DNA from 4 places in the Streptomyces sp. NPDC006197 genome. Region 4 is predicted to be linked to each of the others. Evidence: riboswitches for the same ligand, from Rfam matches in the RefSeq annotation. Region 4 holds a riboswitch; each other region holds the start of a gene.
The links. Region 4 has a riboswitch for cobalamin ahead of ABZ318_RS10835 (cobalamin biosynthesis protein). Riboswitches for the same ligand answer to the same signal wherever they lie in the genome.
Positions count from the first base shown of each region.

Region 1: linked by a shared signal. The riboswitch ahead of ABZ318_RS30225 (energy-coupling factor ABC transporter permease) and the one ahead of ABZ318_RS10835 (cobalamin biosynthesis protein) in region 4 are both predicted to bind cobalamin.
Region 2: linked by a shared signal. The riboswitch ahead of ABZ318_RS19190 (prenyltransferase/squalene oxidase repeat-containing protein) and the one ahead of ABZ318_RS10835 (cobalamin biosynthesis protein) in region 4 are both predicted to bind cobalamin.
Region 3: linked by a shared signal. The riboswitch ahead of cobN (cobaltochelatase subunit CobN) and the one ahead of ABZ318_RS10835 (cobalamin biosynthesis protein) in region 4 are both predicted to bind cobalamin.

Region 1 is NZ_JBEXSZ010000126.1:1,237-6,955, reverse strand. Features, by position in the region: gene dhaL (dihydroxyacetone kinase subunit DhaL) at 1-585, shown strand, start outside; gene ABZ318_RS30230 (PTS fructose transporter subunit IIA) at 582-1,028, shown strand; cobalamin riboswitch at 1,107-1,312, shown strand; gene ABZ318_RS30225 (energy-coupling factor ABC transporter permease) at 1,341-2,039, shown strand; gene ABZ318_RS30220 (energy-coupling factor ABC transporter substrate-binding protein) at 2,036-2,524, shown strand; gene cbiQ (cobalt ECF transporter T component CbiQ) at 2,530-3,279, shown strand; gene ABZ318_RS30210 (ATP-binding cassette domain-containing protein) at 3,276-4,148, shown strand; gene ABZ318_RS30205 (NADPH-dependent 2,4-dienoyl-CoA reductase) at 4,294-5,719, shown strand, end outside.
Region 2 is NZ_JBEXSZ010000056.1:12,281-17,999, reverse strand. Features, by position in the region: gene ABZ318_RS19200 (aldehyde dehydrogenase) at 1-243, opposite strand, end outside; gene ABZ318_RS19195 (MBL fold metallo-hydrolase) at 365-1,402, shown strand; cobalamin riboswitch at 1,489-1,624, shown strand; gene ABZ318_RS19190 (prenyltransferase/squalene oxidase repeat-containing protein) at 1,698-2,948, shown strand; gene ABZ318_RS19185 (SCO2322 family protein) at 2,957-3,628, shown strand; gene ABZ318_RS19180 (energy-coupling factor transporter transmembrane protein EcfT) at 3,625-4,776, shown strand; gene ABZ318_RS19175 (ATP-binding cassette domain-containing protein) at 4,773-5,719, shown strand, end outside.
Region 3 is NZ_JBEXSZ010000006.1:32,516-38,234, forward strand. Features, by position in the region: gene cobN (cobaltochelatase subunit CobN) at 1-2,596, opposite strand, end outside; cobalamin riboswitch at 2,634-2,773, opposite strand; gene ABZ318_RS03020 (cobalamin biosynthesis protein CobG) at 2,849-4,078, shown strand; gene ABZ318_RS03025 (precorrin-8X methylmutase) at 4,075-4,728, shown strand; gene ABZ318_RS03030 (precorrin-2 C(20)-methyltransferase) at 4,725-5,719, shown strand, end outside.
Region 4 is NZ_JBEXSZ010000025.1:4,616-10,334, reverse strand. Features, by position in the region: gene ABZ318_RS10845 (inorganic phosphate transporter) at 1-640, shown strand, start outside; gene ABZ318_RS10840 (hypothetical protein) at 657-878, shown strand; cobalamin riboswitch at 999-1,131, shown strand; gene ABZ318_RS10835 (cobalamin biosynthesis protein) at 1,166-2,140, shown strand; gene ABZ318_RS10830 (cobyric acid synthase) at 2,137-3,645, shown strand; gene ABZ318_RS10825 (putative cobaltochelatase) at 3,695-5,719, shown strand, end outside.

The sequences.
Region 1 (5,719 bases), on a different contig from region 4:
TGGCTGGCCGCGGTGGCCGAGGACGTCGACCGGGAGGCGGACCGTCTCACCGAGCTGGATTCGGCCATCGGCGACGCCGATCACGGAGCCAATCTCAAGCGGGGGTTCGCCGCCGTGACGGAGACCCTGGCGAAGGAGCCGCCCGCGAACCCGGGCGCGGTGCTCACCACCGCCGGACGGCAGCTCATCTCCACCGTCGGCGGTGCTTCGGGACCGCTGTACGGGACGCTGCTGCGGCGCGCCGGGAAGACCCTGGGCGAGGACGGGGAGGTCACCCGGGAGCGGTTGGCGGAGGCGCTCGGCGTCGGTGTGGCCGCCGTGTCGCAGCTGGGCGGTGCCCAGGTGGGCGACAAGACGATGCTGGACGCGCTCGTGCCGGGCGTGGAAGGACTGCGGAGCTCGTACGAGGCGGCCCGCGCCGCCGCCGAGGAGGGCGCCCTCGCGACCGTGCCCCTCCAGGCGCGCAAGGGCAGGGCCAGTTATCTCGGGGAGCGGTCGGTCGGGCACCAGGATCCGGGGGCGACGTCGTCGGCGCTGCTCTTCGCGGCCCTCGCCGACACCGCCCGCGCGGAGGGCGCGCGATGAGCCCGGAGGGCTCGGCCTCGGAGGGCCCGGTTCCGGAGGGCTCGGCGGTCGTGGGCATCGTGCTCGTCTCGCACAGCGCGGCGGTCGCGACGGCGGTCGTCGAACTGGCCCGTGGCCTCGCGGGCGGCGGTGACCTCGCCCCGGTCCTGCCCGCGGGCGGGACGCCGGACGGTGGCCTCGGAACGAGTTCCGAGCTGATCCGCGGGGCCGCCAAGGCCGTCGACCGAGGGGCCGGGGTCGCGCTCCTCGTCGACCTGGGCAGCGCGGTCCTCACCGTGAAGGCGCTGCTCGCCGAGGGCGACGAACTGCCCGAGGGCTCCCGCCTGGTGGACGCGCCGTTCGTCGAGGGCGCGGTGGCCGCGCTGGTGACGGCGAGCGCCGGCGGGGATCTCGACGCGGTGGCGGCGGCGGCCTCGGAGGCGTACGCCTACCGCAAGGAGTGACCACGGGGACCGGGTGCGTGCAGTGACCGGAGGGGCGCGCCGCGTGGTGGCCGTGTTGTGATCCAGCAGGTCAACCCACTAATGTCGCAGGGCCTTGGTGTACGGGAAACCGGTGCGGTACCGGTGCGGCCCTCGCCACTGTGATCGGGAGGTCCGGCTCCACCCCCGGGGGAACACCTCGGGGAAGCCACTGGACCGTCGCGGGAGACCGCGACGGTGTGGGAAGGCGGAGTCGGGCCGTATGACCGTCAGCCAGGAGACCGGCCAGGGTGCGTTGTCCATCCACGAGGTGCTGGAGAGGGTCTCCCGATCATGCATATAGCCGAGGGGTACCTACCCCCTGCGCACGCCGCCGCCTGGGGCGTCGCGGCCGCTCCGTTCGTCGTCCACGGGGTGCGCGCGCTGACCCGCGAGGTGCGGTCGAACCCCGAATCCACTCTGTTGCTCGGTGCCTCCGGCGCCTTCACCTTCGTCCTGTCGGCGCTCAAGCTGCCTTCGGTCACCGGTAGTTGTTCGCATCCGACCGGTACGGGGCTCGGCGCGATCCTGTTCCGGCCGCCGATCATGGCGGTCCTCGGGACGATCACCCTGCTCTTCCAGGCCCTGCTGCTCGCGCACGGCGGACTGACCACGCTCGGCGCGAACGCCTTCTCCATGGCGATCGTCGGACCCTGGGCGGGATACGGGACGTACCGGCTGCTCCGGCGGTTCGGCGCGCCCCTGATGGTGGCCGTCTTCTTCGGCGCGTTCGTCGCCGACCTCTCCACGTACTGCGTCACCAGCGTGCAGCTGGCCCTGGCGTTCCCCGACCCCGGCAGCGGTGTGCCCGGCGCGCTGGCCAAGTTCGGCGGGATCTTCGCCGTGACCCAGATTCCGCTGGCGGTGAGCGAGGGCCTGCTCACGGTGCTCGTGATGCGGCTGCTCACCCAGTCCAGCAAGGGCGAGCTGACGCGCCTCGGCGTCCTCGGCCGGCCGCGGGCGGAGCAGCCCGAGGAGGTGGTCGCGCGATGAGCCGGAACGCGAAGGTCAACACGCTGCTGCTGCTCCTCGTCGCCGCGCTCGCGGTCCTGCCGCTCGCGCTGGGCCTCGGCGACCACAAGGAGCAGCCGTTCAGCGGGTCCGACAGCGAGGCGGAGACCGCGATCACGGAGCTCCAGCCGGACTACAAGCCGTGGTTCAGCCCGCTGTACGAGCCGCCGTCCGGCGAGATCGAGTCGGCGCTCTTCGCCCTCCAGGCGGCGCTCGGCGCCGGTGTCCTGGCGTACTACTTCGGCCTGCGGCGCGGCCGCCGCCAGGGCGCGGCGAAGGCCGCGGAGGCGGCGGGGGCGAAGGGTGCGGCGGCGGAGGACGATCCCGTCGGGGGCGGCGATTCCGATACGGCGAGGGGTGGGCCCGAGTCCGGTGCCGCGAGCGGCGGGTCCCGGTTCGTCGTCGGTGGTGCGGGGGTCCCCGGGGCCGACGACGGTTCCGTTCCGTTCGACGGTACGGGCGCGTAGCGCCGATGCTGCCGATCGACGCGGCGGCGCACAGCAGTCGCTGGCGCCGCCGCCATCCCGTGGAGAAGGCCGCCCTCGGCTTCGGTCTGACGTTGTGCGCCGTCTCCCTGCCGCCGTGGCCGGGAGCGCTGCTCGTGGCGGCGGCCACGCTCGCGGTGCTGCTCGGTCCGGCCGGTGTGCCGGGTCGTCAGCTGTGGCGGGCGTTCCGCATCCCGCTCGGTTTCTGTGTCACGGGGGCCGTTCCGCTGCTCTTCGAGGTGGGCGGTGCGCGCGGGCTCGTGGCCCTCGCGCCCGGCGGTCCCGTGCACGCGGGCGAGCTGCTCCTTCGGACCGCCTCGGCCTCGCTGGGGGTGCTGCTCTTCGCCTTCACGACGCCGGTGTCCGACGTGCTGCCCCGGCTCGTCCGGGCGGGCGTCCCGGCGCCCGTGGTGGACGTGGCGCTCGTGATGTACCGGATCATCTTCCTGCTGCTCGACTCGCTGGCGAAGATCCGGCAGGCCCAGGCGGCCCGGCTCGGGCACACCAGCCGGGCCGCGACCTGGCGTTCGCTCGCCGGTCTCGGCGCGACGACGTTCGTACGGGCCTTCGACCGGGCGCAGCGCCTGCAGTCGGGGCTCGCCGGACGCGGTTACGACGGGACGCTGCGGGTCCTGGTGCCGGCCTGCGCGGTCTCCCGGCGGTTCCTCACGGCGACGGGCGTCCTCCTCGCGGGGCTCGTCGCCCTCACCCTCGTACTGGAAAGGTTCCTTCCGTGACGTCTCCGACGCCGACGAAGCCCGTCGTGGAGCTGGTGAAGGCGGGTTTCGCCTATGAGGACGGGCCCGCGGTCCTGTCGGGCGTGGACTTCTCTGTGGCGGAGGGGCGCGCGATCGCGCTCCTCGGCCGCAACGGCAGCGGCAAGACGACTCTGCTGCGGCTCCTCAGCGGGGGCCTGCGGTGCGGGAGCGGGTCGCTGCTCCTGGACGGAGCCGAGGTGGCGTACGACCGGAAGGGGCTGACCCGGCTGCGGACCACCGTGCAGCTGGTCGTGCAGGATCCGGACGACCAGCTGTTCGCGGCCTCGGTCGGCCAGGACGTGTCGTTCGGTCCGACGAACCTGGGGCTGCCGGAGGAGGAGGTGCGGCTCCGGGTGCGGGAGGCCCTGGAGGCGCTGGACATCACGGCCCTGGAGGACCGGCCGACGCATCTGCTGTCGTACGGGCAGCGGAAGCGGGCCGCGATCGCGGGCGCCGTGGCGATGCGGCCCCGGGTGCTGATCATGGACGAGCCGACGGCCGGGCTCGACCCGCACGGGCAGGAGCGGCTGCTCGACGCCCTCGCCCGGCTGCGGGAGGCGGGGACGACGGTGGTGATGGCGACGCACGACGTGGATCTGGCGCTGCGCTGGGCCGACGAGGCGGCGGTGCTCTCCCCCGCCGGTCTGCGCACCGGTCCGGTCGCCGAGCTCCTCGCGGACGACGACCTGCTGGCCGCGGCCCGGCTGCGCCGGCCCTGGGGCACGTCGGTGGCCCGTGTCCTGCGGGCGCACGGTCTGCTGGGCGCGGACGGGGTGGAGCCCCGGACGCCGGAGGACCTGGACGGGTGGATCGCGGCCGAGGTGGCCGGGCCCCGCCGCTCCTCCTGAGGTGGCTGCTCAGGGCCTTTGCTACCGAGTAGTAGACATCACTCCCGGATTCTTCTGCAACTAGTTGCAGAAGGCGCCCGGGGTCGCCTAGAACTGAGGTCGACGACCCCTGCGGTCGACGACCCCTGCGCGAGGAGGCGCCCCCATGACCCCGTACCCGCATCTGCTGAGCCCGCTCGACCTCGGGTTCACCACCCTGCCCAACCGGGTGATCATGGGGTCGATGCACGTCGGCCTGGAGGAGACCGAGCACGGCTTCGAGCGCATGGCCGCCTTCTACGCCGAGCGCGCCCGGGGCGGCGTGGGGCTCATCGTCACCGGCGGCATCGCCCCCAACGAGGCCGGCCGCCCCTGGGACGGCGGGGCCAAGCTCACCACGGCCGAGGAGGTCGCCGAGCACCGGCTGATCACCGACGCCGTGCACGCCGAGGGCGGCCGGATCGCGATGCAGATCCTGCACTTCGGCCGCTACGCCTACCACCCCGGCCTGGTCGGCCCCAGCCCCCTCAAGGCGCCCATCAGCCCCTTCGTGCCGAACGAGCTGACCGACGCCGAGGTCGAGCAGACCGTCGAGGACTACGCCCGCTGCGCCGAGCTGGCCAAGGAGGCCGGGTACGACGGCGTCGAGGTGATGGGCTCCGAGGGCTACCTCATCAACGAGTTCATCGCCGCCGCCACCAATCGGCGCACCGACCGCTGGGGCGGCTCGTACGAGAACCGGGTCCGCTTCCCGCTGGAGATCGTCCGCCGGATCCGCGAGCGCGTCGGCGAGGACTTCATCCTCGTCTACCGCCTCTCCATGCTGGACCTCGTCCCCGGCGGCTCCACCCTCGACGAGGTGATCTCCCTCGCCAAGGAGATCGAGGCCGCCGGCGCCACCATCATCAACACCGGCATCGGCTGGCACGAGGCGCGCATCCCCACCATCGCCACCTCCGTGCCGCGCGGCGCCTACACCTGGGTGACGAAGAAGCTGATGGGCGCGGTCTCCGTGCCGCTCGTCACCTCCAACCGCATCAACACCCCCGAGGTCGCCGAGGAGATCCTCGCCGACGGCCGTGCCGACCTGGTCTCGCTGGCCCGCCCGTTCCTCGCCGACCCCGCCTTCGTCGCCAAGGCGACGGCCGGCCGCGCCGACACCATCAACACCTGCATCGGCTGCAACCAGGCCTGCCTGGACCACACCTTCAACCTGAAGATCACCTCCTGCCTGGTCAACCCGCGCGCCTGCCACGAGACCGAGCTGGTCCTCTCCCCCACCCGCCTCGCCAAGCGCGTCGCGGTCGTCGGCGCGGGCCCGGCCGGACTCTCCTGCGCGGTGTCGGCGGCCGAGCGCGGCCACTCCGTCACCCTCTTCGACGGCGCCGCCGAGATCGGCGGCCAGCTGAACGTCGCCAAGCGGGTGCCGGGCAAGGAGGAGTTCGACGAGACGCTGCGCTACTTCCGCGTCCAGCTCGCCGAGCGCGGCATCGACGTCCGCCTGAACACGTACGTGTCCGCCGCCGACCTGGAGGGCTACGACGAGGTCGTCGTCGCGACCGGCGTCACCCCCCGCACGCCGGGGATCGCGG
Region 2 (5,719 bases), on a different contig from region 4:
GTCCTTGATGCGGCTGACGACGGCGATCCGCTCCTCGACCGTCGTCCGGGGCCAGGGCCCTTCGTCGAAGGCCCGGCGGGCGGCGGCGACGGCCCGGTCGACGTCGGCCTCGGAGGCGTGCGGGACCCGGCCGATGACCTGCTCGGTGTGCGGGGAGATCACCTCGATCGTCCCGCCGCCCGGGGAAGGGTCGGTCCACTCCCCGCCGATGAACAGCTTTCCGTGCTCCACAAGCTCGGTCATGACCGCTGCCTCCCGAGGAGATGGAATTGCCCACTGGTTTTCTGACGATGCTTCAGAACTGATACCAGTTCTAGTTATGGTGGGCAATGGTCGTACCGGTACCGCAGAGACGAGGACGCTCATGACCCAGGTGACCGAGCACGGCGGAGGCGTCTGGTCCCTGCGGGTGCCCATCCCGGACAATCCGCTGGGCCACACCCTGGTCCACGTCCTCGACACCGGCCGCGGCCCGGTCCTCGTCGACACGGGCTGGGACGACCCGGCCTCCTGGACCGAACTCACCGACGGGCTCACCGCCCTGGGGCTGTCCGTACGGGAGATCCACGGGATCGTCGTCACCCACCACCACCCCGACCACCACGGCCTCTCCGGCCGGGTCCGCGAGGAGTCCGGGGCCTGGATCGCCATGCACGCCGCCGACACGGCCGTCGTCCGCCGCACCCGCGAGTCCGAACCCGGCACCTGGCTCGACTACCTCGCCCGCAAACTCGCCGCCGTCGGCGCCCCCGAGGAGCACATCGCCCCGCTGCGGGCCGCCCGCGCCTCCGGACGGACACGGACCCTGCCCGGCCTCCGCTCGGCCCTTCCCGACCGCGAGATCGTCCCCGGCGAGCTCCTCGACCTGGCCGGACGGCGGCTGCGCGCGATCTGGACGCCCGGCCACACCCCCGGGCACGTCTGCCTCCACCTGGAGGAGGAGCACCCCTCCCGGCTGCCCGGCCACGGCCGGCTCTTCTCCGGCGACCACCTGCTGCCCGGGATCTCCCCGCACATCGGCCTGTACGAGGACCCCGACGAGCTCACCGGGACCGATCCCCTCGGCGACTACCTCGACTCCCTGGAACGGATCGGCCGCCTCGGCGTCGCCGAGGTCCTCCCCGCCCACCAGTACGCCTTCGCCGACGCCGCCGGCCGGGTCCGTGAACTCCTCGACCACCACGAGGAGCGCCTCACCGGCCTCCTCGCCCTCCTCGCGACCCCGCTCACGCCCTGGCAGCTCGCCGAGCGCATGGAGTGGAACCGCCCCTGGGAGCAGATCCCCCACGGCTCCCGCAACATCGCCGTCAGCGAGGCCGAGGCCCATGTCCGCCGCCTGGTGAAGCTCGGACGCGCGGAACCGGTGGCGGGCACGGACCCCGTCACGTACGTCGCGGTGTGAGGGCCCGGCCCCGGACCGTCATGGCCCCCGTCCGCCCGTTCACGCGTGAGCGCGACCGTCCCACCCCCCCGGGGCGGCGGGTGTACGGGCCGGTAGAGTGAGCGGGTCGTCATCATGCCCGTACGGGGGGAAGCCGGTGCGAATCCGGCACTGACCCGCAACCGTGAGCCACCCCTGAAGAGTGGCGAGTCGGAATGCCCCGCCCGGGACGTGACCGCCGGCACCGTCGAGGAATACGGAGCCGGAGCCTGGTGCCCCTGAGGCGTGCCGGTGCCCGGCCCCAGGAGAGGGCCCCATGAACACCGTCCGCCGCGGCGCCGCCGCGCTCGCCGCCGCCGCAGTCGTGCTCGGCACCGGAGCAGCCGGGGCGGCCTCCGCCGCGCCCTCGCCGTCACCCTCCACGGGCACGCTCCCGTCCGGCCTGTACGGCACGAAGGACCCGACGTACGACGGTGTCTGGCGTCAGTCGCTCGCCTTCCTCGCCCAGCGCGGCACCGGCTACCAGCCCGCCGACCGGGCGGTGGACTGGCTCCTGGGCCAGCAGTGCGCCGACGGCTCGTTCGCCTCGTACCGCGCGGACGTGTCGAAGCCCTGCGACGCGAAGACGATGCGGGACACCAACGCCACCGCCGTCGCCCTCCAGGCGCTCCACGCCGTGCGCCGCCAGGCCGCCGCCCCGGAGACGATCGACAAGGCCGTCAAGGCCGGCTCCGACTGGCTGCGGAGCGTGCAGAACAAGGACGGCGGCTGGGGCTACGGCGTCGGCGGCGCGAGCGACGCCAACTCCACCTCGGTCGTCGTCGGCGCGCTCGCCGCGATCGGCGTGCGGCCCGTCTCGTTCACCTCCGCCGAGGGCCGCACCCCGTACGACGCGCTCCTCACCTTCGCCCTGCCCTGCTCGGACAAGGACGGCGCCGGGGCGTTCGCGTACCAGCCGGACAAGACCGGCAAGCTCCTCGCCAACGCCGACGCCACCGCGGCGGCCACCCTCGCCGGGCTCGGCAAGAGCGTCGTCGCCACCAAGGCCTCCCCCGAGCAGCCGACGACCTGCACCGACCTGTCGAAGCCGACCGTCGAGCGGGCCGCGCTGAACGGCGCCTCCTACCTGTCGAAGGCGCTCGCGAAGACCGGCCACCTCACCCTGCCGCCGATGCCGGGCGCCACCGACACCACCGAGCAGCCCGACATCGGCAACACCGCCGACGCCGTCGTCGCGCTCGCCGCGTCCGGCGCCGTGAAGGAGGCCGGGCCGGCCCTGGCGTGGCTGGAGAAGAACTCCGCCGCCTGGGCGAAGGAGGGCGGCCCGGCCGCCTACGCGCAGCTGATCCTGGCGGCCCGCGCGACGGACACCGACCCGCGCGAGTTCGGCACGGCGGACCTGGTCGAGCAGCTCAACGCCACCGGCCCGGCGCCCAAGACGCCGGACACCTCCGCCTCCTCCACCAGCGACGAGGCCGAGTCCGGCTTCGACGTGTGGTGGATCATCGGCATCGGCACGCTCGTCGGCGTCGGCGTCGGCTTCCTCGTGAGCGGCCGCAAGAAGTGACCGCACGGATGCCGGCGCGGGTCACGGGCGCCGCGGCCGGAGCGCTCCTCGCCCTGACCGCGGTCGCGGCGGCCCCGGCGCAGGCGGCCGGCTACCGCTACTGGTCGTTCTGGGAGAGCGACGGCGGGAAGCCGTGGACGTACGCCACACAGGGCCCGGCGACCGCCCGGCCCGCCGACGGCGACGCCCTCGGCTTCCGCTTCGCGATCAGCAACGGCACGGACGACACCTCCCTGCCCTCCGTCGCCCCCGACTTCCCGGGGATCTGCGGGGGCGTGGAGAAGAAGGACGGCACCAAGCGGATAGCGGTCGTCGTCGACTTCGGCGGCCCCGCGGACGCGCCGCCCGGGGAGGCCCCGCCGAAGAAGCTGATCAAGGTCGGCTGCGCGGAGGTCCGCGAGGACGCGACGGGCGCGGAGGCGCTGGCCGCGGTGGCGAAGCCGCTGCGGTACGACGGCTCGGCCATGCTGTGCGGGATCGCGGGCTACCCGGCGCACGGCTGCGGCGAGCAGGTCACGGAGAAGACCCCGGCCTCGAAGACCCCGGCCTCGGCCGGACCCACCGCCTCGACCGCCGCGGAGGGCTCGGGCGGCGGCCCGTCCTTCGGCGTGCTCGTCGGCGGGGCGGCCGTCCTGGCCCTCGGCGGGGCGGCGATCTGGAAGGCCCGCCGACGCGCATGAGTGCGGCTCGTGGCGTCCCCCGTGGCCTCCGGGCGTTCACGGCCTCCGTGTTCACGGCCCCCGAGGCGAGCCGGGCCAACGCCCTGCACGCGGGCGCGTGGTGGCTGTGGGCGCTCGGCCTGGCCGTCGCCGCCTCCCGGACCACGAACCCGCTGCTGCTCGGGCTGCTCGTCGGGGTCGCCGGGTACGTCGTCGCGGCCCGGCGCACGGACGCGCCCTGGGCCCGCTCGTACGGCGCGTTCGTGAAGCTCGGCCTGTTCGTCGTGGCCCTGCGGGTGGTGTTCTCGCTGCTGCTCGGCTCGCCCCTCCCCGGTACGCACGTGCTGTTCACGCTGCCCGAGGTGCCGCTGCCCGACTGGGCGCAGGGGATACGGATCGGGGGCCGGGTGACGGCCGAGCAGCTGGTGTTCGCGCTGTACGACGGCGCCAAGCTGGCGACCCTGCTGATCTGCGTGGGGGCCGCGAACGCCCTCGCCAACCCGGCGCGGCTGCTGAAGTCGCTGCCGGGGGCGCTCTACGAGGCCGGGGTCGCCGTCGTCGTGGCGATGACCTTCGCGCCGAACATGGTCGCCGACGTGGCCCGGCTGCGGACCGCCCGCCGGCTGCGGGGCCGGCCCACGGGCGGGGTGCGGGCGGTGCTCCAGATCGGCCTGCCGGTCCTGGAGGGCGCGCTCGAACGGTCGATCGCGGTCGCCGCGTCCATGGACGCGCGCGGGTACGGGCGGACGGCGCGGGTCCCGGCGGCGGTGCGGCGCACCACGAACGTCCTGACCCTGGGCGGGCTCCTCGGCGTGTGCGCCGGCTCGTACGGACTGCTGGCGGCGGAGGGCGCGGGGTACGGGCTGCCGCTGCTCGGCGCCGGGCTCCTCGCCGCGATGGCCGGGCTCCGGCTCGGCGGCCGCCGGACCGTCCGTACGCGCTACCGGCCCGACCGCTGGGGCGCACGGGCCTGGCTGGTCGCGGGCTCCGGGGTGGCGGTCGCCGTCCTGATGATCCGGGCGAACGCGTACGCCCCGGAGGCGCTGCACCCGGGGGTCGTCCCCCTTGCGGCGCCGGAGCTGCCGCTGTGGCCGGCGCTGTCGGTCCTGGTGGGCCTGATCCCGGCGTTCGTGGCGCCCGTACCCCCACCGAAGGAGAGGAACACGTGATCCGGTTCGAGAACGTCTCGGTCAGGTACGAGGAGGACGCCGAGCCGATCCTGCGGAACGTGGACCTCACCGTCCCCGAGGGCGAGCTCGTGCTCCTCGTCGGGCCCTCGGGCGTCGGCAAGTCGACCCTCCTCGGCGCGGTCTCCGGTCTCGTCCCCCACTTCACGGGCGGCACCCTGACCGGGCGGGTGACGGTCGACGGCCGCGACACCCGCACGCATCCGCCGCGCGAGCTCGCCGACCTGGTGGGCACGGTGGGGCAGGACCCGTCCGCGCACTTCGTCACCGACACGGTCGAGGACGAGCTCGCCTACGGCATGGAGTCCCTGGGGCTCGCGCCCGGCGTCATGCGGCGCCGCGTCGAGGAGACCCTCGACCTCCTGGGCCTCGCCACGCTGCGCGACCGCCCGATCGCCACGCTCTCCGGCGGCCAGCGCCAGCGCGTCGCGATCGGCTCCGTCCTGACCCCGCACCCCAAGGTCCTCGTCCTCGACGAACCGACCTCCGCGCTCGACCCGTCGGCGGCGGAGGACGTCCTCGCGGTCCTCCAGCGCCTGGTCCACGACCTGGGCACGACGGTCCTCCTCGCGGAGCACCGCCTGGAGCGGGTGGTGCAGTACGCGGACCGGGTGCTGCTGCTGCCGGAGGGTGTCATGGGCCCGCCGGCCGAGATGATGGCGATCTCACCGGTCCACCCGCCGGTGGTGGCCCTGGGCCGCCTGGCGGGCTGGGACCCACTGCCGCTGACGGTACGGGACGCGCGGAGGAGGGCTGCCCCGTTGAAGGCGAGGCTGGAAGGGCGGGGCCCTGCGGGGCTTTCAGCCCCCGGACGGGCTGAATTTTCAGCCCCGCCGACGTTCGAGGCGCGGGGGTCCGGGGGCGGAGCCCCCGGTTTCGGGAAGGGGTGGGGTGGGGGAATCAACCTCTTCAAGCGGCGCCGCCC
Region 3 (5,719 bases), on a different contig from region 4:
CGACGTCGTCTCCGGCGGTGCGCATCGCGCTCGTGCCCCAGAGGGAGAGGCCGACGGAGGTCGGCCACTCGCCGTTGTCGGCGCGGTAGCGCTCCAGCAGCGAGTCCGCGAGCGCCTGGCCGGTCTCCCAGGCGAGCCGGGACGGCACGGCCTTCGGGTCGACGGAGTAGAAGTTGCGGCCGGTCGGCAGGACGTTGACCAGGCCCCGGAGCGGGGAGCCGGACGGGCCGGCGGGGACGAAGCCGCCGTTCAGGGCGTGCACGGCGTGGGCCAGCTCGTCGGTGGTGGCGGCCAGGCGCGGCACGACCTGGAGGGCGGCGAAGGACAGCACCTCGCGGACCTCGGGGCCGTACGCGGCGGCGACCGTGTCGATCGCGTCCACCGCCCAGCCGGCGGCCTCCATCGCCTCGACCAGCTCGCGGGCCTTCGCCTCCGCCTCGTCGGCGGTGGTGCGGGTCGCGGCCGACTCGTCGAGGCCGAGGGCCTCGCGCAGGCCGGGCAGCGCCTGCGTGCCGCCCCAGATCTGGCGGGCGCGGAGGATGGAGAGGACCAGGTTGACCCGGGCCTCGCCCTCCGGCGCGCCGCCGAGGACGTGCAGGCCGTCGCGGATCTGGGCGTCCTTGACCTCGCACAGCCAGCCGTCGACGTGCAGCAGGAAGTCGTCGAAGCCGTCGTCCTCGGGCCGCTCTTCGAGCCCCAGGTCGTGGTCGAGCTTGGCGGCCTGGATCAGGGTCCAGATCTGGGCGCGGATGGCCGGGAGCTTCGCCGGGTCCATCGAGCTGATCTGCGCGTACTCGTCGAGCAGCTGCTCCAGGCGGGCGATGTCGCCGTACGAGTCGGCGCGGGCCATCGGCGGCACCAGGTGGTCGACGAGGGTGGCGTGGACGCGCCGCTTGGCCTGGGTGCCCTCGCCCGGGTCGTTGACGAGGAACGGGTAGACCAGCGGGATGTCGCCGAGGGCCGCGTCGGGGCCGCAGGCGGCGGACAGGCCGGCGTTCTTGCCGGGCAGCCACTCCAGGTTGCCGTGCTTGCCGAGGTGGACCATGGCGTCGGCGCCGAAGCCGCCGTCCTCGGCGCGGGCGGCGATCCAGCGGTAGGCGGCCAGGTAGTGGTGGGACGGCGGAAGATCGGGGTCGTGGTAGATCGCGATCGGGTTCTCGCCGAAGCCGCGCGGCGGCTGGATGAGGATCAGGAGGTTCCCGCGCCGCAGCGCGGCGAGGACGATGTCGCCCTCGGGGTTGCGGGAGCGGTCGAGGAACATCTCGCCGGGCGCGGGGCCCCAGTGCTCCTCCACCTGCTCGCGGAGCTCGGCGGGCAGGGTGGCGTACCAGCGCTTGTAGTCGGCGGCCGGGATGCGGACCGGGTTCTTCGCGAGCTGCTCCTCGGTCAGCCAGTCCTGGTCGTGGCCGCCGGCCTCGATGAGGGCGTAGATCAGCTCGTCGCCGTCGCCGGAGACGAGGCCGGGGAGGTCCTCCACCGGGCCGAAGTCGTAGCCCTCCTCACGGAGGCGGCGCAGGAGCGCGACCGCCGACGCCGGGGTGTCCAGGCCGACGGCGTTGCCGATGCGGGAGTGCTTCGTGGGGTACGCGGAGAGGACGAGCGCCAGCTTCTTCTCGGCGTTCGGGATGTGGCGGAGGCGGGCGTGCCGGACGGCGATCCCGGCGACGCGGGCGGCGCGCTCGGCGTCGGCGACGTACGCGGGCAGACCGTCCTCGTCGATCTCCTTGAAGGAGAAGGGGACGGTGATGAGCCGGCCGTCGAACTCGGGCACGGCGACCTGGCTGGCGGCGTCCAGCGGGGAGAGGCCCTCGTCGTTCTCCTCCCACGCGGACCGCGAGCCGGTCAGGCACAGCGCCTGGAGGATCGGCACGTCGAGCGCGGCGAGCGCGCCCGCGTCCCAGGCCTCTTCGTCGCCTCCGGCCTGCGCCTCGGCGGGCTTGGTGCCGCCGGCGGCGAGGACGGTGGTGACGATGGCGTCGGCCGTACGGAGACGGTCGAGCAGCTCCGGCTCGGGGGCGCGCAGGGACGCCACGTACAGCGGGAGGGCCCGGGCGCCGGCGTCCTCGATCGCCCCGCAGAGGGCGTCGACGAAGGCGGTGTTCCCGCTCATGTGGTGGGCGCGGTAGTAGAGCACGGCGACGGTCGGGCCGGTCTCGTTCCGGACGGTCCGCTCCAGGGGGCCCCAGGTGGGGGCGGCGGCCGGGGCCTCGAAGCCGTGGCCGGTGAGCAGGACGGTGTCGGAGAGGAAGCGGGCCAGCTGCTCCAGGTTCCCGGGGCCGCCGTGCGCCAGGTAGGCGTGGGCCTCGGTGGCGACGCCGATCGGGACGGTGGAGGCCTCCATGAGCTGGGCGTCGGGGGCCTGCTCGCCGCTGAGGACGACGACCGGCTTCCCGGCGGCGAGGACCGCGTCCAGGCCCTCCTGCCAGGAGCGGACGCCGCCGAGGAGGCGGACGACGACCAGGTCGGCGCCGTCGAGGAGGGCCGGGAGGTCGGCGAGCGGAAGGCGGGAGGGGTTGGCGAAGCGGTACTCCACCGGCCCTCCGGCCGCGCGGGCGCTGAGCAGGTCGGTGTCGGAGTGCGACAGCAGCAGGAGCATGGCGAGCTCAGGCCTTCCTCGGGGTTGTCCGCGCCCCGGGTGGTCGTGTGGACGGCAGGAGTTCCTGACTCACCCGTGCCATCGCTGGTACGGGTTCACAGTGGCGGGACCGCGCCGGATTCTCACCGGGCTTCCTCCCCGGGGCCCTGGGACCCCATGCCGATCTGCATCCTAGATCGTGCCGTCTCCGGGCCGGAGGGAACCGGGGAGTCGGCCGGATCACACCCGGTGGTCAGCCGGTTCCCCGTGGGTATGCTCGCCGCCATGCCGCCCACCCCGCCCCCGACGCCCGAACCGGGCGAACCTCGCATACGGGACCGTGGCGACGCCTGCCCCGGGGCGCTGCGCCTGCACCCCGCCGACGACGGACGCCTCGCCCGACTGCGCCTGCCCGCAGGCCGCCTGACGGGCCGTCAGGCCGAGGTCCTGGCCCGCGCCGCCGAGACCCTCGGCGACGGGCGGATCAGCATCACCTCACGCGGCAACGCGGAGCTGCGCGGCCTCGGCGAAGGCTGCGGGGCGGAGCTCGCGGAGCTCCTGGCCGGGGCCGGTCTGCTGCCCTCCCCCACCCACGAACGCGTCCGCAACATCGTGGCCTCGCCCGGCGCGGAACTCGACGGACTCGGCTGTGCGGACGTGCAGTTGTGGGCGCGCGCACTGGACGCCGCCCTGTGCGCCGAGCCCCGGGCCGCGTCCCTTTCGGGACGGTTCCTGTTCGTCCTCGACGACGGGCGCGGGGACGTCGCCGGACTCGGCGGCGATGTGAGCTTGATCGCAGGCCAGGACGGGTCCGTCCTCCTCCGGCTCGGCTCCCGGGCCTTCCGTCTCGCCGCCGACGACGCCGTACGGGCCGCCCTCGCCGCCGCCCTCGCGTTCCTCGACGCCGCCGAGGCCGCCGGGAACGGGGCCTGGCGGCCGCACGAGCTGCCCGACGGGCACGTCCCCGACTGGGCCGGGGCCCTCGCACGGGCCGGGATCACGGCGGAGCCCGTACCCGTACCGCCGCTTCCCGTGTCCCGGCCGCCCGCGCCCGGGCCGCTCGGCGAGCACGCCCTGCACGTCCTCGCCCCCCTCGGCCGGCTGACCGCCGCGCAGCTGCGGGCCCTGGCCGACGGGGCCGGCGAGCTGCGGTTCACGCCCTGGCGCGGGGTGGTCGCCGTCGAGGCCCGTGCCGACCGGCTGCCCGGCCTGGAGACGCACGGCCTGGTCACCCGGCCCGACCTGCCCTCGGTCGGGGTCAGCGCCTGCACCGGACGGCCCGGCTGCGCCAAGTCCCTCGCCGACGTCAGGACCGTCGCCCTCGCCGCACCCGCGGGGCCGCTGCCCGTGCACTTCTCCGGGTGCGAACGCCGCTGCGGGCACCCGCACGGCACCTGGGTCGACGTCCTCGCCACCGGCGACGACGCCTACCTGGTGGACGGCGTCCCCACCCCCCGTACCTCCCTGCCCGAAGCAGTGACCACGGCCCGCACGACGAGATGAGCGAGAGCAACAGGATGTTCGACTACGAGAAGGACGGGACGGAGATCTACCGCCGGTCCTTTGCCACGATCCGCGCCGAGGCGGACCTCGCGGGCCTGCCCGCCGACGTCGCCCAGGTGGCGGTCCGGATGATCCACGCCTGCGGCATGACCGACCTCGTGCAGGACATCGCGTACTCCCCGGGCGTCGTCGCGAGCGCCCGCGCCGCCCTCCGCGCCGGCGCGCCCGTCCTCTGCGACGCCCAGATGGTCGCCAGCGGCGTCACCCGCAAGCGGCTGCCCGCCGACAACGAGGTGCTCTGCGCCCTCTCCGACCCGGCCGTGCCCGGCCTCGCCGCCGAGCTGGGCACCACCCGCTCCGCCGCCGCGCTCGAACTGTGGCGGGACCGCCTCGAAGGCTCCGTCGTCGCCATCGGCAACGCCCCGACCGCCCTCTTCCACCTCCTGGAGATGGTCGCGAAGGGCGCGGGGAAGCCCGCCGCCGTCCTCGGCATCCCGGTCGGCTTCATCGGCGCCGCCGAGTCCAAGGACGCCCTCGCCGAGAACACCCTCGGCCTCGACTACCTGGTCGTACGGGGCCGGCGCGGCGGCAGCGCGATGACGGCCGCCGCGATCAACGCCCTCGCCCACGAAGCGGAGATCCAGGCATGACCACCCCGACCGGCAAGCTCTACGGCGTGGGCCTCGGCCCCGGCGACCCGAACCTGATGACCGTCGCCGCCGTGAAGGCGATCGCCGAGGCCGACGTCGTCGCCTACCACTCGGCCCGCCACGGCCGCTCCATAGCCCGCTCCATCGCCGCCGAGCACATCCGCGAGGACCACGTCGAGGAGCGGCTGATGTACCCGCTCACGGTGGAGACCACGGACCACCCGGGCGGCTACCGGGGCGCCCTGAACGACTTCTACGAGGAGGCCTCGGCCCGCCTCGCCGCCCACCTCGACGCCGGCCGCACCGTCGCCGTCCTCGCCGAGGGCGACCCGCTCTTCTACGGCTCGTACCAGCACATGCACAAGCGGCTCGCCGACCGCTACGACACGACCGTCATCCCCGGCGTCACCTCGGTCAGCGCCGCCGCCGCCCGGCTCGGCGAGCCGCTGTGCGAGGCGGAGGAGGTCCTCACGATCATCCCCGGCACCCTGCCGGAGGACGAGCTGACGGCCCGCCTCGCGGGCACCGACTCGGCGGTCGTCATGAAGCTCGGCCGCACCTTCCCCACCGTGAAGCGGGCGCTGGAACGGGCCGGCCGGCTCGACGACGCGCGCTATGTGGAGCGCGCGTTCATGACGGGCGAGCGCACGGAGAAGCTGACGGACGTGGACCCGTCCTCCGTCCCGTACTTCTCGGTGGCCGTCCTGCCCTCCCGCATCGACCAGGAGCCTCCCGTACGGGAGATGGGCGAGGTCACCGTCGTCGGCACCGGCCCCGCCGGGGCGCCCTGGCTCACCCCCGAGTCGCGCGGCGCGCTCGTCAACGCCGACGTCCTCGTCGGCTACACGACGTACCTCGACCGGGTCCCCGTCCTCCGCCCCGGGCAGATCCGGCACGGCTCCGACAACAAGGTCGAGTCCGAGCGCGCCGAGTTCGCCCTCGACCTGGCCCGGCGCGGCCGGAAGGTCGCGGTCGTCTCCGGCGGCGACCC
Region 4 (5,719 bases):
CGCCCCCGGCTCCAACCCGCCCGTCTGGGTCATCGTCTCCGCCGGTCTGGCGATCGCGCTCGGCACCTACCTCGGCGGCTGGCGCATCATCCGCACCATGGGCAAGGGCCTCACGGACCTCCAGCCGCAGCAGGGCTTCGCCGCCCAGACCAGCGCGGCCACGACCATCCTGGCCTCCTCCCACCTCGGCTTCTCGCTCTCCACCACCCACGTCGTCTCGGGTGGCGTCATGGGCGCGGGCCTCGGCCGCAAGGGCGGTGTCGTCCGCTGGTCGACCGCCACCCGCATGTTCGTCGCCTGGGGCCTGACCCTGCCGGCCGCCGGCCTGGTCGGCGCGGGTGCCGAGTACGTCGCCCGCCAGGGCGACTGGGGCGTCTACGTCGTCGCGGCCTTCCTGATCGCCTCCTGCCTCGGCATCTGGCTCGTCTCCCGCCGCCAGGTGGTCGACCACACCAACGTCAACGACGTCGAGACCGACGCCGAGACCGAGCCCGCGGGCGTCGTGACCACCGCGATCGCGGCCGTCACCCCGCCGCCGGCCGGCTCCGTCGCCGCCGTCGCGGACGAGGACCTGAAGACCACCATCCCCGCGCCGGTCCCCACGGACCCGGCCGCTCCCCCGGCCCCCGCCGCGGTCTAAGGAACTGGAACCAAGCATGAAGATCGACTGGGCAGCCCTCGGCTCCGTCTTCGGAGTCAGCCTCGGGGCGACCGTCGCCCTCGTGGGCCTCTTCACCCTCGGTGTCATCGGCCTCTCCAAGCAGGAGCGGGCCGCCGCGCAGGGAGGCTCCGCCACCCTGGCCCGCACCGGCGCCTACGCCGCTTTCGGCCTGTGCCTGGCGGCCGTGGCGTACGGCATCTACCTGATCGTCGCCTGACGCTCCCGTCACCTCGGCCGGGCGGCCCGCATCCTCGGATGCGGGCCGCTCGGCCGTCGTGTTTGTGGTGCTTCGCACAGTGACGCGGTGCAGGTCAAGGGTGAGTTGACGGCTGTTCTCGGCCCGTGGTGGACTGCCGAGGCCATTACGGCGGCAGTAGAGGAAGTCCGGTGCGAATCCGGCGCGGTCCCGCCACTGTGACCGGATCCCACGGGTCCGGGAGTCAGGAACTCTCGCCGCCGGTCACGTCGATCCAGGGCGCGGACCCTGAGTGAGGACAGAGCGCCATGCCCGGCCTCGGCCGCAGCGTCTCCCCAGCCACCGGTGTCTTCGCGTACGGCGCGGCCCTGGGCCTCGCCGTCGATCTGCTCGTCGGCGACCCCCGCCGCGGACACCCCGTCGCCGCCTTCGGACGCGCGGCGGGCCGCGTCGAGCGGGCCCTGTGGCGCGACCACCGCGGCTGGGGCGCCCTGCACACCGCCGTCTGCGCCGGCGCCACCGTCGCGGCCGGCGCCCTCGCCGCCCGTACGGCACGGGGCAGCCGCGCCGGATCCGTCGCGCTCACCGCGGCGGCCGTCTGGGCCGTCGTCGGCGGTACGACCCTGGGGCGCGAGGCCCGCGCGATCGGCGGTGCCCTCGCCGCCGGGGACCTGGAGGTGGCCCGGGAACGGCTGCCGCACCTGTGCGGACGCGACCCGCAGTCCCTCGACGGTCCCGCGATGGCCCGCGCGGTCGTCGAGTCCGTCGCCGAGAACACCTCCGACGCCGTGGTCGGCGCCCTCTTCTGGGGAGCCGTCGCGGGCGTGCCGGGGCTGGTCGGCTTCCGGGCCGTCAACACCCTCGACGCGATGGTCGGCCACAAGTCGCCCCGGTACCGCCGGTACGGCTGGGCCTCGGCCCGCCTCGACGACCTGGCCGGCTGGCCCGGGGCCCGGCTGACCGCCGCGCTCGCGACCGTCGCCGGCGGAGACCCGCGCGGAGCCGTACGGGCCTGGCGGGCGGACGCCGCGAAGCACCCGAGCCCGAACGCGGGACCGGTCGAGGCCTCCTTCGCGGGCGCCCTCGGCGTGCGGCTCGGGGGGACCCTCTCGTACGCCGGGCGGGTCGAGCACCGGCCCGTCCTCAACGCGGAGGGGCGGCCCGTCGAGGTCGCCGACATCGACCGCGCGGTCCGGCTGTCCCGCCGGATCACCGGACTGACCCTGGCCGCCTGCGTGGGCGGCCGCATGATCGCGAGCGCGCTGAAGCGGAGGAACGCATGAGGGGTGGGGGGCTGCTCGTCGCCGGGACCACGTCCGACGCGGGCAAGAGCGTCGTCACGGCCGGCATCTGCCGCTGGCTGGTCCGGCAGGGCGTCAAGGTCGCGCCGTTCAAGGGACAGAACATGTCCCTGAACTCCTTCGTCACCCGGGAGGGCGCCGAGATCGGCCGGGCGCAGGCCATGCAGGCGCAGGCCGCGCGGGTGGAGCCGACCGCGCTCATGAACCCGGTGCTGCTCAAGCCCGGCAGCGACCGCTCCAGTCAGGTCGTCCTCATGGGCAAGCCGGTCGGCGAGCTCAGCGCCCGGGGCTACCACGGCGGGCGGCAGAAGGAACTCTTCGAGCCGGTCCTGGCGTGCCTGGAGGAACTGCGGGGCACGTATGACGCCGTGATCTGCGAGGGGGCGGGCAGTCCGGCCGAGATCAACCTGCGGCGCACGGACATCGTGAACATGGGCATCGCGCGGGCCGCGAAGCTCCCCGTGGTCGTCGTCGGGGACATCGACCGGGGCGGGGTCTTCGCCCAGTTCTTCGGGACGACGGCGCTGCTCTCGCCGGAGGACCAGTCACTCGTCGCCGGATACCTGGTGAACAAGTTCCGGGGCGACGTGAGCCTGCTCGAACCGGGCCTCGACATGCTGCACGGGCTCACCGGCCGCCGGACCTTCGGCGTCCTGCCGTACGCGCACGGGCTCGGGATCGACGAGGAGGACGGCCTGCGGGTCTCGCTGCGGGGCACCGTCCGCGAGTCGGTCGTCGCGCCGCCGCTCGGCGAGGACGTGCTGCGGGTCGCCGTGTGCGCCGTGCCGCTGATGTCCAACTTCACGGACGTCGACGCCCTGGCCGCCGAGCCGGGCGTCGTCGTCCGGTTCGTGGACCGGCCCGAGGAGCTCGTCGACGCGGACCTCGTCGTCGTCCCGGGCACCCGGGGCACGGTGAAGGCGCTGGCGTGGCTGCGCGAGCGGGGGCTCGCCGACGCCCTCGTCCGGCGCGCGGCCGAGGGCCGGCCCGTGCTGGGCATCTGCGGCGGCTTCCAGGCCCTCGGCGAGCGCATCGAGGACGAGGTCGAGTCGAAGGCCGGCGTGGTCGACGGGCTCGGGCTGCTGCCCGTACGGGTCCGGTTCGGGGTCGAGAAGACCCTCGCCCGGCCGGTCGGCGAGGCGCTCGGCGAGCGGGTCGAGGGGTACGAGATCCACCACGGGGTGGCCTCCGTGGAGGGTGGGGAACCGTTCCTCGACGGGTGCCGGGTCGGCTCCGTGTGGGGCACCCACTGGCACGGCTCGCTGGAGAGCGACGGCTTCCGGCGGGCGTTCCTGCGGGAGGTCGCGGCGGCGGCCGGGCGACGGTTCGTGCCGGCCCCGGACACGTCGTTCGGCGCGCTGCGGGAGGAACAGCTCGACCGGCTCGGCGACCTGGTCGAGGAGCACGCGGACACGGACGCGCTGCTGCGGCTGATCGAGGAGGGCGCCCCGGAGGGGCTGCCGTTCGTGCCTCCGGGGGCGCCGTGAACGCCCGCCCGGTCCAGGCATCCGTACCCACCGAAGGAGCGAACCCCCGATGAGCACCCGCTATCCGTTCACCGCCGTCGTCGGCATGGACGATCTGCGGCTCGCGCTGCTGCTGAACGCCGTCAGCCCGGCCGTGGGCGGTGTGCTCGTCCGGGGTGAGAAGGGGACCGCCAAGTCGACCGCCGTGCGCGCGCTCGCCGAGCTGCTGCCCGAGGTCCCGGTGGTCGCCGGCTGCCGGTTCAGCTGCGACCCGGCCTCGCCCGACCCGGGCTGCCCGGACGGTCCGCACGGCAACGCGCCCGGCACCTCCCGTCCCGCCCGGATGGTGGAGCTGCCCGTCGGCGCCTCCGAGGACCGGCTCGTCGGCGCGCTCGACATCGAGAAGGCGCTCGCCGAGGGCGTGAAGGCCTTCGAGCCGGGACTGCTCGCCGCCGCGCACCGGGGGATCCTCTACGTCGACGAGGTCAACCTGCTGAGCGACCACCTCATCGACCACCTCCTCGACGCCGCCGCCATGGGCGCCTCGCACGTCGAGCGCGAGGGCGTCTCCGTGCGGCACGCCGCGCGTTTCCTGCTCGTCGGGACCATGAACCCCGAGGAGGGCGAGCTGCGGCCGCAGCTGCTCGACCGGTTCGGGCTCACCGTGGAGGTCGCCGCGTCGCGGGACCCGGAGCAGCGGGTCGAGGTCGTCCGGCGGCGTCTCGCGTTCGAGGACGACCCGGCCGCCTTCGCCGCCCGCTGGGCCGGCGAGGAGGCGGCCCTGCGCGAACGGATCGTCGCCGCCCGGGAGTTGCTGCCCCGGGTGGAGCTCGGCGACGCGGTGCTGCTCCAGATCGCCGCGACCTGCGCGGCGTTCGAGGTGGACGGCATGCGCGCCGACATCGTGATGGCCCGCACCGCGACCGCGCTCGCCGCCTGGGCCGGACGGACCGGGGTCACCTCGGAGGACGTGCGGCAGGCCGCGCTCCTGGCCCTCCCCCACCGGCGGCGGCGCTCGCCCTTCGACGCGCCCGGTCTCGACGAGGACAAGCTCGACGAGACCCTGGAGCGGTTCAAGGGGGACGACGAGGATCCGGAGCCGGAGCCGGACGGTCCGGGTGACGGCGGCCCCGGTGGTGGCGGTCCCGACGGCGGGGGCGTTCCGCCGCAGGGCGAGGGGCCCGACGGTCCCGCGCCCGAGTCGGCCGAGACCCCGGAGAGCGCACCCGCGCCCGAGTCCGCCGAGACCCCGGAGAGCGCACCCGCGCCCGCCCCGCAGGGCGCCGGCGCCGGTGAGCGGGGAGCCGTCAAGGCCGGCGAGCCCTTCCGTACGAAGGTGCTGAGCGTGCCCGGTCTCGGCGAGGGCGCGGCCGGGCGTCGTTCCCGGGCCCGCACCGAGCACGGCCGCACCACCGGCTCGACCCGGCCCCGGGGCGCGCTGACCAAGCTGCACCTGGCGGCGACCGTCCGGGCCGCCGCCCCGCACCAGCGGGCGCGCGGCCGGTCCGGCCCCGGCCTCGTGGTCCGCGGGGACGACCTGCGGCAGGCGACCCGGGAGGGGCGCGAGGGGAACCTGGTGCTGTTCGCCGTGGACGCCTCCGGCTCCATGGCGGCGCGGCAGCGGATGAGCGCCGTGAAGGGCGCCGTGCTCTCGCTGCTGCTCGACGCCTACCAGCGGCGCGACAAGGTCGGCCTCGTCACCTTCCGGGGGCGAGACGCCGAGGTCGCGCTGCCGCCGACCTCGTCCGTGGACGCGGCCGCCGCCCGGCTCGAGAAGCTTCCGACCGGAGGCCGCACCCCGCTGTCCGCCGGGCTGCTCAAGGCCCATGACGTGCTGCGGGTCGAACGGCTGCGGGACCCCTCGCGCCGCCCGCTGCTCGTCGTCGTGACCGACGGGCGGGCGACCGGCGGGGGCGCCGACCCGGTGGCGCTCGCGGCCCGCGCGGCGCGGCTGCACGCGGCCGAGGGCACGGCGTCGGTGGTCGTGGACTGCGAGACCGGGCCGGTGCGGCTCGGGCTCGCGGGCACCCTGGCGCGCGAACTCGGCGGCACCGCCGTGACCTTGGACGAGCTGCGCGCCGACTCGATCGCCGGC